DNA from 2 places in the Kosakonia sp. N21 genome. Region 1 is predicted to be linked to the other one. Evidence: predicted binding sites of a transcription regulator. Region 1 holds the regulator's gene; the other holds the start of a gene.
What was found. The regulator PurR, encoded in region 1, represses purine synthesis genes. The targets are predictions, from matches to a motif close to CANGCAAACGTTTGCNTG.
Positions count from the first base shown of each region.

Region 2: ACQ3G7_RS17920 (amino acid aminotransferase) is a predicted target of PurR. The motif match lies at 3,777-3,794, and genes of this name have one in related genera.

Region 1 covers NZ_JBOBHR010000005.1:216,014-223,871, reverse strand. Annotated here, with positions in the region: partial or broken gene punR (DNA-binding transcriptional activator PunR) at 26-960, shown strand; gene purR (HTH-type transcriptional repressor PurR) at 957-1,982, opposite strand; gene cydH (cytochrome bd-I oxidase subunit CydH) at 2,280-2,369, shown strand; gene ACQ3G7_RS14135 (MFS transporter) at 2,541-3,710, shown strand; gene sodB (superoxide dismutase [Fe]) at 3,744-4,325, opposite strand; gene ACQ3G7_RS14125 (C40 family peptidase) at 4,448-5,284, opposite strand; gene ACQ3G7_RS14120 (Grx4 family monothiol glutaredoxin) at 5,620-5,964, shown strand; gene ACQ3G7_RS14115 (omptin family outer membrane protease) at 6,025-6,960, opposite strand; gene rnt (ribonuclease T) at 7,357-7,858, opposite strand, start outside.
Region 2 covers NZ_JBOBHR010000007.1:161,154-169,011, reverse strand. Annotated here, with positions in the region: gene pncB (nicotinate phosphoribosyltransferase) at 1-404, shown strand, start outside; gene asnS (asparagine--tRNA ligase) at 564-1,964, shown strand; gene ompF (porin OmpF) at 2,576-3,670, shown strand; gene ACQ3G7_RS17920 (amino acid aminotransferase) at 3,858-5,048, shown strand; gene ACQ3G7_RS17915 (MBL fold metallo-hydrolase) at 5,091-5,738, opposite strand; gene mepK (peptidoglycan L,D-endopeptidase MepK) at 5,766-6,314, opposite strand; gene ldtD (L,D-transpeptidase) at 6,503-7,858, opposite strand, start outside.

The DNA of each region.
Region 1 (7,858 bases):
GTTTCAAATTTTTTGCAGGCAGATTATGTGGTCAGAATATTCGCTGGAAGTGGTAGATGCTGTCGCACGTAACGGCAGTTTTAGCGGTGCAGCTCAGGAGTTGCACCGTGTTCCTTCTGCCGTCAGCTATACCGTAAGGCAACTGGAAGAGTGGCTGGCGGTTCCGCTGTTTGAACGACGTCACCGCGATGTGGAGTTAACTCCCGCTGGCGTCTGGTTTTTGAAAGAAGGACGTTCTGTTATCAAAAAAATGCAGGTCACCCGCCAACAGTGCCAGCAGATTGCCAATGGCTGGCGCGGGCAACTGGCGATTGCGGTGGACAACATTGTCAGGCCCGAACGCACGCGGCAGTTGATCGTCGATTTTTATCGTCACTTTAGCGATGTGGAGCTACAGGTTTACCAGGAAGTGTTTAACGGCGTCTGGGATGCGCTGGCCGACGGGCGTGTTGAACTGGCTATTGGCGCAACGCAAGCCATTCCTGTCGGCGGGCGCTATGCTTTTCGCGATATGGGTATGCTGAGCTGGAAATGTGTGGTTTCTCGCCGACACCCGCTGGCGGCGCTACCTGGCCCGTTAAGCGATGAGACGTTACGTAACTGGCCTTCGCTGATACAGGAAGATACGTCGCGCTCGTTACCGAAGCGTATTACCTGGCTACTGGATAATCAGAAACGGGTGATGGTGCCGGACTGGAAATCATCCGAAGCCTGTCTGTCAGCAGGGTTATGCGTGGGAATGGTCCCGGCGCATTTTGCCAGACCCTGGCTCGATCGTGGGGAGTGGGTGGCGCTGGAACTGGAAAATCCCTTCCCGGATGCCGCTTGTTGCCTGACGTGGCAGCAGAACGAGGCATCACCTGCACTGAACTGGCTTCTTGAGTACCTGGGGGACAGTGAAACGCTGAATCGGGAATGGCTGCGGGAGCCGGAATAAGGGCTCCCGCAAAAGGGGATTAACGGCGGTAATCGCGGAACGGACCATCGGCGACCGAGCGGCGCTCGATCAGGCGCGGATGCACTTCGATGGATTGCGACTCTTCGCGCTTATTCACAATACGGTCAAGCAGCATGGTAAATGCGGTTTCACCCAGCGAATCTTTCGGCTGGTGTATTGTGGTCAGTGATGGCGTGAAGAAGCGGGAGTTACGCACGTTGTCATAACCGATCACCGAAATATCCTGCGGGACGCGCAATCCCATTTCGTCCGCAGCGCACAGCGCACCCATGGCCATAATATCGCCGCCGCAGAAGACGGCCGTCGGGCGATGCGTCTGCGCAAGGATCTGCTGCATGGCGCGATAACCGGATTCGGGTTCAAAGTCGCCCTGAACGATCCAGTTTTCCGGTACGGAAATGGTGGCTTCTTCCATTGCTTTCATAAAACCGGCAAGACGACCCGCACCGGTGTTGCGCTCAAGCGGACCCGGGATCACACCGATATCGCGGTGACCGCGTTCGATCAGATAACGCCCGGCCATATAACCGCCTTCAAAGGCGTTATCAATCACCGTATCGGTAAAGTCGGCTTTGGCTTCGCCCCAGTCCATAACGACCATCGGGATATGGCGATACTCTTCCAGCATGCTCAGTAAGGATTCCGGATACTCGGAACACATGACCAGCAGGCCATCTACGCGCTTTTGCGCCATCATCGACAAATAAGCGCGCTGTTTTTCCAGGTTATTCCAGGCATTACCGAGGATCAGGGTATAGCCTTTCTGGAAGCATTTCTTCTCAACAGCCTCAATGATTTCGGCAAAATAGGCTGCTTCGCTGCTGGTGGCCAGCAGGCCAATCGATTTGGTGTGATTCACCTTCAGGCTGCGCGCCACGGCGCTCGGTGAATAATGCAGCTCTTTGATCGCCGCCCACACGGCATTGCGCGTCTCTTCGGCGACAAAACGTGTCTTGTTAATTACATGTGATACGGTTGTGGTGGAAACGTTTGCTCGCTTCGCTACGTCTTTGATCGTTGCCATCAGATGTCACTCCAGACCATATCTCAAGCTCCTGATAATACATAAGGTAAACGTTTGCCTTCAATCACCCTGTACCCATGATCGGGGGTGCGGTACGCCGGGAAAAAGACACTGGACGTCAGGAGGGGAGTCAATGGCCGGTACGCTAATAAATTTAGCGTCGAATTTTGTCTGATCTTGAGCAAAAGGGGAAGTGATAAAACGTCTGACGTGCTAATTCCTGCAAGATTTTTACGTTTATTTGTGCAAAAATGCGCTATCTCACTTTTTGTGTGGAAATTAAAACGGAGAAAATTGATGAGCACCGACCTGAAGTATTCACTGTTCACTACCGTCATCGTGCTGAGCCTGATCGTTTTCGGCGCCCTGACCGCTGCACTGCATTGATCCCGCGCGAGGGGGAACCGGTTTCTCCCTCCGTTTTCGTTTCCCCGCATTGTTATCAATTCTGCAATACTCTTTTGTCATTCCGCTAACGGCAGTTTTTTGTGATTGATGTCATACTTTTGACTTCTGCGACAGTGTCCCGAAGCGACACGGCTTTTCCGGAGTCAGTTTATGAAAATGAATTTCCCTTTGCTCGCCCTGGCGATTGGCGCCTTTGGCATCGGTACGACCGAGTTCTCCCCAATGGGATTACTGCCGGTGATTGCCCGCGGCGTTGACGTTTCTATCCCGGCGGCGGGGATGCTGATTAGCGCCTACGCTGTCGGCGTAATGGTCGGTGCACCGTTAATGACGTTGCTGCTTTCTCATCGTGGCAGACGCAACGCGCTGATTTTTTTGATGGCGATTTTTACGCTGGGTAACGTGTTGTCGGCGATTGCGCCGAATTACGCCACCCTGATGCTGGCGCGTATCGTAACCAGTCTCAATCACGGCGCATTCTTTGGCCTGGGATCGGTGGTTGCTGCAAGCGTTGTCGCCAAAGAAAAGCAAGCCAGCGCCGTCGCCACCATGTTTATGGGGCTAACCATCGCCAATATCGGCGGTGTGCCGGCTGCGACCTGGCTGGGTGAAACCATTGGCTGGCGCATGTCGTTTATGGCTACCGCAGCGCTGGGTATTGTGGCGATGTTGAGTCTGTTCTTCTCGCTGCCGAAAGGCGGCGCCGGGGAACGCCCGGAGGTGCGTAAAGAGCTGGCGGTGCTGATGCGCCCGCAGGTTTTGTCCGCGCTGCTGACCACGGTGCTGGGGGCAGGGGCGATGTTCACGCTCTATACCTATATTTCACCGGTTCTGCGAACCATTACCGATGCGACACCCGTCTTTATTACGGCAATGCTGGTACTGATTGGCGTTGGGTTCTCCATCGGCAACTATCTTGGCGGTAAACTGGCGGATCGGTCCGTGACCGGTACGCTTAAAGGCTTTTTGGTGCTGTTGATTGCCATCATGCTGGCTATCCCGTTTCTTGCACAGAGCGCGATCGGCGCGGCGGTCAGCATGGTGGTCTGGGGGGCAGCGACTTTCGCCGTGGTGCCGCCGTTGCAAATGCGGGTCATGCGTGTGGCGCATGAAGCTCCGGGCCTGTCCTCTTCCGTGAACATTGGCGCATTTAACCTGGGGAACGCATTGGGTGCCGCAGCCGGTGGGGCGGTGATATCCGGTGGTCTGGGTTATAGCTTTGTGCCGGTGATGGGGGCGATTATCGCGGGTCTTGGCCTGTTGGTGGTGCTCTTTTCGGGACGTGCTCAGCCAGAACGTGCCTGCGCAGCAGCAGAATAATAATCAGGAGGGGTTTCCCCCTCCTGGTGAGATTTATGCAGCGAGATTTTTCGCCACAAAGTCCCAGTTTACCAGCGCCCAGAAGTGCTCCAGATAGTTCGGACGGGCGTTACGGTAATCGATGTAATAGGCATGTTCCCAGACATCAACGGTCAGCAACGGCGTGGCATCCGTCGTCAGCGGTGTACCCGCGTTAGATGTTGACACAATTGCCAGTTCGCCATCCGCCTTCTTCACCAGCCACGTCCAGCCTGCACCAAAGTTTTTGACCGCCGCGTCGGTAAACTGTGCTTTGAATTCAGCGAAGCTACCGAAGGACTTCGCCATCGCCGAAGCCAGCGCGCCTGTCGGTTCGCCACCCGCGTTCGGGGCGAGACAGTGCCAGTAGAAGGTGTGGTTCCAGACCTGCGCGGCATTGTTAAACACGCCGCCTTCGCTGCTCTTAACAATGGCTTCGAGCGATTTACCTTCGAAGGCGGTGCCTTTGATCAGGTTATTGAGGTTGGTGACATAGGTCTGATGGTGCTTACCATAGTGGTAGTCCAGTGTTTCGGCCGAGATATGCGGCGCCAGGGCGTCTTTCGCATACGGTAATGCAGGTAATTCGAACGACATTGCTACTCTCCTTCATTATTTTAATACACCCAATAGCCCTACTGAGTGTGTGGATAGAGTAGCAAATAGAAAGGGGTGACAAAAGAGAGAGTTACCTGCCGCCGTGGCGACAGGTAACCGGATTAACGGATGGTTTTCGGTGTGACCACGCGGCGGGCGCCGACGTAGTGACGCTGCCAGTAATCTTCACTCAGCGAGGTCACCTGAATATCCTGACCGCTGCGCGGTGACTGGATAAACTTGCCGTTCCCCACGTAAACGCCAACGTGGTCCGCTGTGCCGCGACCCTGGGTGCGGAAGAAGACCAAATCGCCGCTTTCCAGTTCTGCGACATTCACCGGCGAGGCATCACGCAGGTGATACATCTCATTTGCCGTACGGGGAATGCGGAATTTCACCAAATCTTTATAGGCGTAATAGACCAGCCCGCTGCAGTCGAAACCGGTATTAGGCGAGGTGCCGCCCCAGTGGTACGGCTTGCCAATCTGATTCATCAGCTTGGACATGGCGGTTTTCTGCGCTTTTTGGATCCGGACTTTGTGCACATCGGCAAGCGCGGCCGATTTGGTGCTTTTGACTTTAACGCAGTGTGGCTTGTGGCCTTTGCGCGGCGTACATTTTTCGGTCCAGGTGACAGCTGCGGTTTTGGTCTGGCTGGATTTATTACGACGCGTAGAGAGTTGGCTGGCTTTGCTGCTGGTGGTGACTTTCTTCGTTGCCGGAGCTTTTTTGGTCTCCGTCGTTTTTTTATTCGTTGTTTTGGTTTCTGCGTTGCGACTGTTTTTCTTTGATGTCTTTTGCGATGTGGTTTTTTTCTTACGTTCGGATGCTTTCGCCAGATGCGATTTTTGCACGGCCGACGCTCGCGCCTGTTCAGAGGCGTTAGCCAATGGCGTGAAAGAAAGCGTGGTGAACAACAAAGCACAGAGCGTGATCGAAGATTTTGGTATTCGCGCCACTGAGCAATCCCCTGTTAGAGCAGGCATTTAACAATGCGTGCGTATGATTTCAAAACCCGTCGATTCTAATCCATAAAAAGCACAAAAGTTAAGAGTGTTTTTGCATCTATAGCTGCGTTTCGTTAGCAAGCGCAAAAAAAAGCAGCAAAACGTTTCTATGGCGGTTAAGAGTTAAGCAACAGGCGAAATCCGAATTGTGTTAAGTCACATTTTGGAGGCAACTTTTCAGGCATGGGCGTAAAATCATCACCAGTGAACAAAATGTTATTTTCTGTTGGCTGCCTGAACCGTTACAATGTCCACCATCTGCCGTAGAAGTTGAAGGAAGCAAGACAATGAGCACGACACTTGAAAAAATCCAGCGCCAGATCGCTGAAAACCCGATTCTGCTGTACATGAAAGGCTCTCCGAAGCTGCCAAGCTGCGGCTTCTCCGCTCAGGCTGTGCAGGCGCTGTCTGCCTGTGGTGAACGTTTCGCGTATGTTGATATTCTGCAGAACCCGGATATCCGCGCAGAACTGCCGAAATATGCTAACTGGCCAACCTTCCCGCAACTGTGGGTGGATGGCGAACTGGTTGGCGGCTGCGACATCCTGATTGAGATGTATCAACGCGGTGAGTTGCAGACGCTGATCAAAGAAGCTGCCGCTAAACACAAGGGCGAGCAGGGCGCGGAGTAAGCCGCACGCGGTTCACGTTGCTAAAAGGGTTCATGTTCCGGCATGAACCCTTTTTTACGGTCAGAAGGTATAGATTAGCCCTGCGGTGGTTAGCATATTATAGCTTTCAATACCGCCACCATTTTTATAATCTGCGCTTATATTTTGGCTGTAATTATTAACATTGACGTCAGTCTTCTTATTTGCCACCCGATTCCAGGTGCCTTCAATATAGAGCTTCATATTCTCTGTGACGTAATAACCCATGCTGGCAGCAAGTGAAAAGAAGTTCTGTTCTTTTGTTTTATCAATAAACGTCAGGTCTCTGAGATAATGCTCATCATTTCCGGTGGTTCGTGCCCAGGCGCTGTATTTCAATGTCCCGGAAAGTTCAATATCGTTATAACGATAGCTTCCGGTCAGACCGACATAGGGGATCTGATAGTGTTGCTTATAGCCAATATTGATTTCGTTGGGATCAAAGGAGCCGGTATTGGCACCATTATTATAGCTGTAGCTTCCACCTTTACCGTGAAAGCTGATGCGGTTCTCCTGGTACCCCGCCATTAATCCCAGACGCCATCCGGGGGTGTTAAACATCCAGCCTTTCACATTCACATCAAAGTGATTGGAAAAGTTGAGCTGCGTATCAGGGTGCGAGCTGCGATCGGTCCACGAATTCTGCGCAGCGTTTTGCCAGTCGTAATCATTCATATGACTGTTTCCGCTGGAAAATGTTGACCAACCTGATACGCCTAAGGAGAACCACCGCATGGCGTTCCATTCCAGAGAGCCCTGAACAACAGCAGCATTGCGGTAACGCCAGTCGAGTTGGCTGAGTTTTCGCCCCCCTTGATCGGGCGCATAAACCCTTTCATGGGTCAGGCCGCCCAGGGTACCCACGGTAATCCCGGCAGAAACCTGATCCCGGTTAAACATGCGATCTTGCATTTCGGCCGCAGCCGGAAAAGCCATAGGGATAAAAAACAGAACAAGAATAATATTGAACTTGTGCATTATTTCACCTTCATCAAAATGTATTAGCGGGTCCTTCTATGCTCACCTTGAAATAAATTAAAAATAACCCAGCATCTACGTGATGGATTAATTCATTCATGATTAATATATGTATTTCTCACAGCATTCAGGTGCGCCAAAATATCATCGGCTGTCTTAATGATATTTTTATGCCGTTAAGTGAAATGAGAGAGTTAATCTGCTAAAGGTGAATAGCGAGTTTTTTCACGAAGCTTGCGCAGGCTTTTGTGGCGTTTTTGTCTGTTAATAATGGTTAGGTTGGCAGAAAAAGAATATGAAGGGGAATTTAAGAAAACGATATGTGTTTATCTAATTTCGATTAACTGTGTTAATAACCGGTCACTGAATGCAACCGGCATAGAATATTTCTGGTATTTATGGTTGAGGATCTTCAGCCAGCGGTAATGGCCAACCGCCAAGACGTTTCCAGCGATTGACTATTTCACAAAACAGCAGAGCGGTTTGGGCGGTGTCATACAGTGCGGAGTGCGCCTGTGTGGCGTCAAAGGCAATGCTCGCAGCGGCACAGGCTTTAGAGAGTACCGTCTGGCCCAGCGCCAGCCCACTCAGTGATGCGGTGTCGAAAGTGACAAAAGGATGGAACGGGTTGCGTTTTAATGATGCGCGCTCGGCAGCGGCCATCATAAAGCTATGATCGAAAGTGGCATTATGGGCAACCATAATCGCGCGGTTACATCCCTGGTCTTTAATGCCCTTGCGCACCATTTTGAAAATCGCGTGCAGCGCATCGTGTTCGCTCACCGCACCGCGCAGCGGGTTAGTCGGATCGATGCCGTTAAACGCCAGCGCTTCCGGCTGCAGGTTCGCCCCTTCAAATGGCTCAACATGGAAATGCAGCGTACTGTCAGGCATCAAC
Region 2 (7,858 bases), on a different contig from region 1:
GTGATTTTGGCCCGGAGTTTGCTACCCGTTATCAGGGGTTGCGCCATGACTCCGGGGACCCGGTGGAATGGGGGGAGAAAGCCATCGCCCACTACGAGAAACTGGGAATTAACCCTCTGACAAAAACGCTGGTGTTCTCCGATAACCTCGATCTGAACAAAGCGCTCGATCTGTATGGCCACTTTGCCTCACGCGTTAACCTTAGTTTTGGTATCGGCACCCGCTTAACCTGCGATATCCCCCAGGTGAAGCCGCTGAACATCGTGATTAAACTGGTGGAGTGCAACGGTAAACCGGTGGCGAAATTGTCCGACAGTCCGGGGAAAACCATCTGCCATGACAAGGCGTTTGTCCGCGCACTGCGTAAAGCATTTGATCTGCCCCAGGTCAAAAAAGCCAGCTAATCTCCCGGGAGCCAGACGGCTCCCTTCTTTTTGCCGACAATTTATTAATTGTTCCTGCGAATTCTGCTTGTCTGATGGCGTATGCCAGGTAACATAGATATCCCCCCTTATCGGGCGGACAAGTGTTTATTTTTTCCGACTATTAACAGAGAGAATATTATGAGCGTTGTGCCTGTAGCCGACGTATTCCATAGCCGCGTTGCCGTTGACAGCGAAGTCACCGTACGCGGATGGGTACGCACCCGCCGAGATTCTAAAGCTGGTATCTCCTTCCTCGCCGTTTATGACGGCTCCTGCTTTAATCCTGTACAGGCCGTTATTAATAATTCTCTGCCCAATTACAATGACGAAGTACTGCGTCTGACCACCGGTTGCTCCGTTATCGTCACCGGTAAAGTTGTGGCTTCGCCGGGCGAAGGCCAGAGTCTGGAAATTCAGGCAACCCACGTTGAAGTGACCGGCTGGGTTGAAGATCCGGATACCTATCCGATGGCAGCGAAACGCCACAGCATCGAGTATCTGCGTGAAGTCGCGCATCTGCGCCCGCGTACGAACCTGATCGGTGCCGTCGCACGCGTTCGTCATACGCTGGCGCAAGCGCTGCATCGTTTCTTTGATGAGCAGGGTTTCTTCTGGGTCTCCGCGCCGCTGATTACCGCCTCCGATACCGAAGGCGCTGGCGAAATGTTCCGCGTTTCCACACTGGATATGGAAAACCTGCCGCGCACAGCGGAAGGTAAAGTGGACTTTGACAAAGATTTCTTTGGCAAAGAGGCCTTCCTGACCGTTTCCGGTCAGTTGAACGCCGAAACCTACGCCTGCGCACTGTCGAAAGTCTATACCTTCGGTCCGACCTTCCGTGCGGAAAACTCCAACACCAGCCGCCATCTGGCGGAGTTCTGGATGCTGGAGCCGGAAATCGCTTTTGCCGATCTCGATGATAACGCCCGTCTGGCCGAAGCGATGCTGAAATATGCTTTTAAAGCCGTCCTCGATGAGCGTATGGATGACCTGAAGTTCTTCGAAGAACGCGTCGACAAAGATGCCATTGGCCGTCTGCAGCGCTTTATCGCAGCAGATTTCGCCCAGGTGGATTACACCGATGCGGTAGCCATTCTGGAGAAATGCGGTGAGACGTTTGAAAACCCGGTGTACTGGGGTGTTGATCTGGCTTCTGAACATGAACGCTATCTGGCTGAGAAGCATTTTAAAGCGCCAGTCGTCGTGAAAAACTACCCGAAAGATATCAAAGCGTTCTACATGCGCCTTAACGATGACGGGAAAACCGTGGCGGCGATGGACGTGCTGGCGCCGGGCATCGGTGAAATCATCGGCGGTTCTCAGCGTGAAGAACGTCTGGATGTTCTGGATGCCCGTATGGCTGAGATGGGACTGAACAAAGAAGACTACTGGTGGTATCGCGACCTGCGCCGTTATGGCACGGTGCCGCACGCCGGCTTCGGTCTCGGTTTTGAGCGCCTGATAGCCTACGTTACCGGCGTACAGAACGTCCGTGACGTGATCCCGTTCCCGCGCACACCGCGCAGCGCGACATTCTGATCGATCTGATAAGAACATGAAGGCCAGCCTGAGCGCTGGCCTTTTCTTTATCTCTGCCGCATCAACCAGTGTTCACAACGCAGACACATTTTTACTCACTTCCTTACCTTCCCGTTCATTTTCTGCACCAAATTGGGTTAGAACCACTCTGTACAAAAAATCAACACCGATGTTGTTGCCCATTTTTACCTCCATGTGATTTCGCACGTTTGGTTAAAAACAGAGCAGCCATCTGGATGGCTAAATCAAGTTATAAGAAAATACAGGATGAGAGGGATTCCGGGATAAGAAAAGCCGTTATCTCAATTAAATATAAGTAATTCATATAAATAGGAATGAAGATGCTGCTTTTAGCAGCAGTCAGTTCGGAATTATGAAGTGGTTCACAAAGTTCCCTAAAATTAATAAATTCTTACACAATATTTCTTTTTGTTACCGCTTTAAGACATTTGTAGCACTTTCAGGGTGGCGAAACGCTGACATGTTTGGAAAGATGCCTTTCAGACACAGAAAGACACCAAACTCTCATCAATAGTTCCGTAAATGTTTATTGACGGAATTTATTGGCGGCAGTGGCAGGTGTTAAAAAAAACCAATGAGGGTAATAAATAATGATGAAGCGCAATATCCTGGCAGTGGTTATCCCTGCCCTGCTGGTAGCGGGTGCAGCTAACGCTGCAGAAATCTATAACAAAGATGGCAACAAAGTTGATATCTACGGTAAAGCTGTAGGTCTGCATTACTTCTCTGACAACACTGATAACGACGGCGACAAAACCTACGCTCGTCTGGGCTTCAAAGGCGAAACCAAAATCAACGATCAGTTGACTGGTTACGGCCGTTGGGAATACAACTTCCAGGGCAACAACTCTGAAGGCTCAGATGCTCAGACTGACAACAAAACCCGTCTGGCATTTGCTGGTCTGAAATTTGGCGACGCAGGTTCTTTCGACTACGGTCGTAACCTCGGTCTGGTATACGATGCTATCAGCGTGACCGATATGCTGCCGGAATTCGGTGGCGATACCAGCAACAGCGATAACTTCTTCTCTGGCCGTAACGGTGGTCTGGCGACTTACCGTAACACCAACTTCTTCGGCCTGGTTGATGGTCTGAACTTTGGCGTTCAGTATCTGGGTAAAAACGATCGCGCTGGTAACGTAACTCGTTCCAACGGCGATGGCTGGGCGACTTCTGTAAGTTATGACTTCCAGGGCTTCGGCATCGTTGGTGCTTACGGCGCAGCTGACCGCACCAATAATCAGCAGGCTAACACCAATTACGGCACTTCTGGCGAAAAAGCTGAGCAGTGGGCAACTGGTCTGAAATATGATGCGAACAACATCTACCTGGCAGCTCTGTACGGTGAAACCCGTAATGCTACCCGCCTGAGCACCACACTTCCGGGTGACGACGATTCTACTAGCGGTTACCTGAACAAAACTCAGGACTTCTCTATTGTAGCCCAGTACCAGTTCGACTTCGGTCTGCGTCCGTCCATCGCTTACTACAAATCTAAAGCGAAAGATGTGGCAGGTGTTGGTAGCGAAGATTTCATCAACTACATCGAAGTGGGCGCAACTTACTACTTCAACAAAAACATGTCTACCTATGTTGATTACCAGATCAACCAGATCGACAAAGACAACAAACTGGGCATCAACTCTGACGACACCGTTGCCGTTGGTATCGTTTACCAGTTCTAATCAGTCACCCCTCGACTGTTATATGCATATCAAACAGGGCTACGGCCCTGTTTTTTTATGTCTGCGATATAAAGAGTGATGACTTTTGAAAAGTATCGCGCTTTTTATCGCAAACGGTTGGCAATTCCCGTATCTCCCGTTAACCTGATAGCGGATCTCCCTTCTGTCATCAAAATGGAACCTCGTCATGTTTGAGAATATAACCGCCGCTCCTGCCGATCCTATTCTGGGTCTGGCCGATCTGTTTCGCGCCGATGAACGCCCCAATAAAATCAACTTAGGGATCGGCGTCTATAAAGATGAAACCGGCAAGACCCCGGTGCTGACCAGCGTAAAAAAAGCGGAACTTTATCTGCTGGAAAATGAGACCACCAAAAATTACCTCGGCATCGACGGTATTCCTGAATTTGGCCGTTGCACCCAGGAACTGCTGTTCGGCAAAGGCAGCGCGATTATCAACGACAAACGTGCACGCACAGCACAAACCCCAGGTGGTACAGGTGGTCTGCGCGTAGCGGCGGATTTCCTCGCCAAAAATACCTCTGCAAAACGCATATGGGTAAGCAACCCAAGCTGGCCGAACCATAAAGGCGTCTTCAACTCTGCCGGTCTGGAAGTGTGCGAATACACTTACTACGACGCGCAGAATCACGCGCTGGACTTCGACGGTCTGCTGGCCAGCCTGAATAACGCACAAGCGGGCGACGTGGTGCTGTTCCACGGCTGCTGCCATAACCCGACCGGTATTGATCCAACGCTTGAACAGTGGGAGACGCTGGCGAAGCTGTCCGTTGAAAAAGGCTGGCTGCCTCTGTTTGACTTTGCTTACCAGGGATTTGCCCGCGGTCTGGAAGAAGACGCAGAAGGGTTGCGCGCATTTGCTGCGCTGCATAAAGAGTTGCTGGTTGCCAGTTCGTTCTCGAAAAACTTTGGTCTGTACAATGAGCGTGTCGGTGCCTGTACGCTGGTCTGTGCCGATGCAGAAAGCGCCGACCGCGCCTTCAGCCAGATGAAATCGGTCATTCGTGCGAACTACTCTAACCCACCAGCGCATGGCGCTTCCGTGGTGGCGACGATCCTCAGCAATGAAGCCCTGCGCGCAATCTGGGAACAGGAGCTGACCGATATGCGCCAGCGTATCCAGCGTATGCGTCTGCTGTTTGTGAATACGCTGCAGGAAAAAGGCGCGGATCGTGATTTCAGCTTTATCACGAAACAGAATGGCATGTTCTCATTCAGCGGCCTGACCAAAGATCAGGTGCTGCGTCTGCGTGAAGAGTTTGGTATTTACGCTGTGGCATCCGGGCGTATTAACGTCGCGGGCATGACGCCGGACAATATGGCGCCGTTGTGTGAAGCCATCGTTGCAGTGCTGTAATCAGCGCTGAAAAAAAGGGTCGCCACGGCGACCCTTTTTTATTTACCAGACAGGAAGCTCATCCTGCAAGAACGGGTTATGCAGCCGTTCATCACCCAGCGTCGACAGGGGGCCATGACCGGGGATAAAGGTCACGTCATCGCCAAGCGGCAACAGTTTGCGTTTGATGGAGTCAATCAGTTGCGCATGGTTGCCCTGCGGGAAATCGCTGCGCCCTACGCCGCCTTTAAACACCACGTCGCCGGAAATCAGCAAACGCGATTGCGCATCGAAGAACACCACGTGACCCGGCGTATGCCCCGGGCAGTGCAATACCTGTAAACTCACTTTGCCCACGCTGACCGTATCGCCTTCATCCAGCCAGCGATCCGGCGTCAGCGGCTGACAATCATCAAGGCCGAACATCCGGCTCTGCGCCGGTAAGCCTTGCAGCCAGAACTCATCTTGTTTTTCCGGGCCTATAATGGGCACACCATAATGCTGCGCCACTTCAGCCGCCGCGCCAACGTGATCGAGATGACCATGCGTCAGCAGGATTTGCGTGAGCGTCAGGCCGGAAGCATCCACTTCCTGAATAATACGCTCAGCATCACCGCCGGGATCGACCACGGCGGCGAGTTGGGTTTGTTCACACCAGACAAGCGAACAGTTCTGGGAGAATGCGGTAACCGGAATAATACGATAGTTCATGCTGCTCCTGTAGCTCAGGCCTGAGGTTTACCAGTGCCGAAGCGGCCCGGTATCAATATGCACAAAATTGCTGCTGGGGTAATATCCTACACCACCCGCGCGCAGAGATAACGCAGCTTTGCGAATATTGCTCAGAGAAATCCCTTCGATATGGAAATCCATGGCCTGGCCTTTGGTGTGATAACTTTTTTTCGCTACTCCACGGCTGTGCTCGCGAAGTTCATTATTGGTATCAACAGAACGATAACCAGAAACGAGTTGCACAGGTTTGCGTGTTCCTAACAGCCCCTGCAGACGATATAGCTGGTCAAACAGACCAGGATCGATGCTTTTGATCTTATTCGCGCGGTAATCACGGAAAAAGTGGTTAAGTTTTGCTAATTCATCCTGAATATAGCCCCTGCCGTCGAAAAACTCGGCTTTAATAGATTCTCCGGTATGAAGATTATTAAGCGTCAGAATACGCGGGCGCGGAGTAGAAAGGGTGGCAAATGCCTGCGTCGGCAGGAAGGATGCGCCGAGAGCGACTCCACCTAACGCAAGCAGTTTGCGACGATTAGCGTCAAATTTATCCATGATAATCAGGTCTTCAGGCAACATAAAATTGAACGTAATTTATGCACTTTTATGCGCACGAGAGGCACCTTACCGGGCATCAAAGTCCACGTCAAGGTTGCCTCATCCCAGCAAATACGGGCTCTGTAGCTTACCTGACCCGTTTTTCACCTTTTCTTACGACAACGTTATTTTACGAACTGCTTCATTTACCTGATTAATTGCTCCGCTTTTGGCAGGATTTGTGCGCCGGATCGCGCCGTCAGATCATAATTGTAAATATCTGTACGATACTGCGTGCGGCCATCAGCCCCGACAAACGCCGTCAAATAATAGAAATTGACCGGAATATCCTGACGGATATTAACGTAACGGGTATCCCCCTGCTTTAACGCATCGGAAATGCGCGTGTCATTCCAGCCCGCATCCTGCAGCAGCATATTCGCCAATTCAGACGCTTTATTCACGCGCACACAGCCTGAACTCAATGCCCGCGCCTCTTTCTGGAACAGGTTATGGTTCGGTGTATCGTGCAAATAGATGGCGTCAGAGCTCGGCATATTGAACTTATAGCGACCCAGCGAATTCTGCGCACCAGGTGCCTGCTGGAACCGGAAAGGCAGGTTTGATGGCGTAATCGTCGCCCAATCCACCATAGAAGGATCGATCGCTTCTTTGCTGTTCCAGCCACGCAGCACAGTATAGCCATGGCGTTCAAGGTAGCCTGGGTCATTCCACACTTTCGGCAGAATGTCTTTTCGCGCCAGCGTTGGCGGAACATTCCACGGTGGGTTGACCACGACATTATTCAGCGCGCTGCTCATCATCGGCGTCTTACGATCGGGTCGGCCGACAATCACCCTCGATGCCAGAACCTGGTTACCGTTCAGGTAATAAACCAGCGAATATTCCGGAATATTCACCATAATTCCGGTCGCGAGATTACCAGGCAGCAAGCGGAGGCGTTGAATATTCAGCGCCAGCACAGCTGCACGTTGCGCCGGGCTGACGTTAAGCCAGTCACGCGTTGACTGACCGATCACCCCGTCCGCATGCAGCCCCTGCCAGGACTGAAAGCGTTTTACCGCTTCGACCAGTTGACGATCGTAAGGACCACGCGCTGCAGCCGCTGCATGCGTTTTTTTCACCGGCTGAGCCGACGGGCTAACAGCGGCATCATCTCCCGGCAGCGCAATGTTGGGGCCGCCATCCAGCATACCGGTACGCTGCAAAATTTCGCGCAGCGCAACGATGTCGTTGCTCCACTGACCGGGGCGCAGGGACGCGGTATCTTTTAATTGCGGCCACGGGCGCGCATCGGCCACCAGCGACAACAGCGACTGGTGCATTGCCGTATATTGCGGGTGATGTGGAGCAAGGCTAGTGATGAAACCGGGCAGCGTGCCCTTATCCAGCGCCAGCTGCCACTGATTGATAACGGAGAGAGCCGGCGTCGCCAGCGTGTAGGGTTTGTCGCTGTAGAGCCAGCGCTGGCCCTTAGCCTGAATACCTTCAACAAAATGCAGATACCCCAGCATCGCATCCGACAGCACGATATCGCGCGC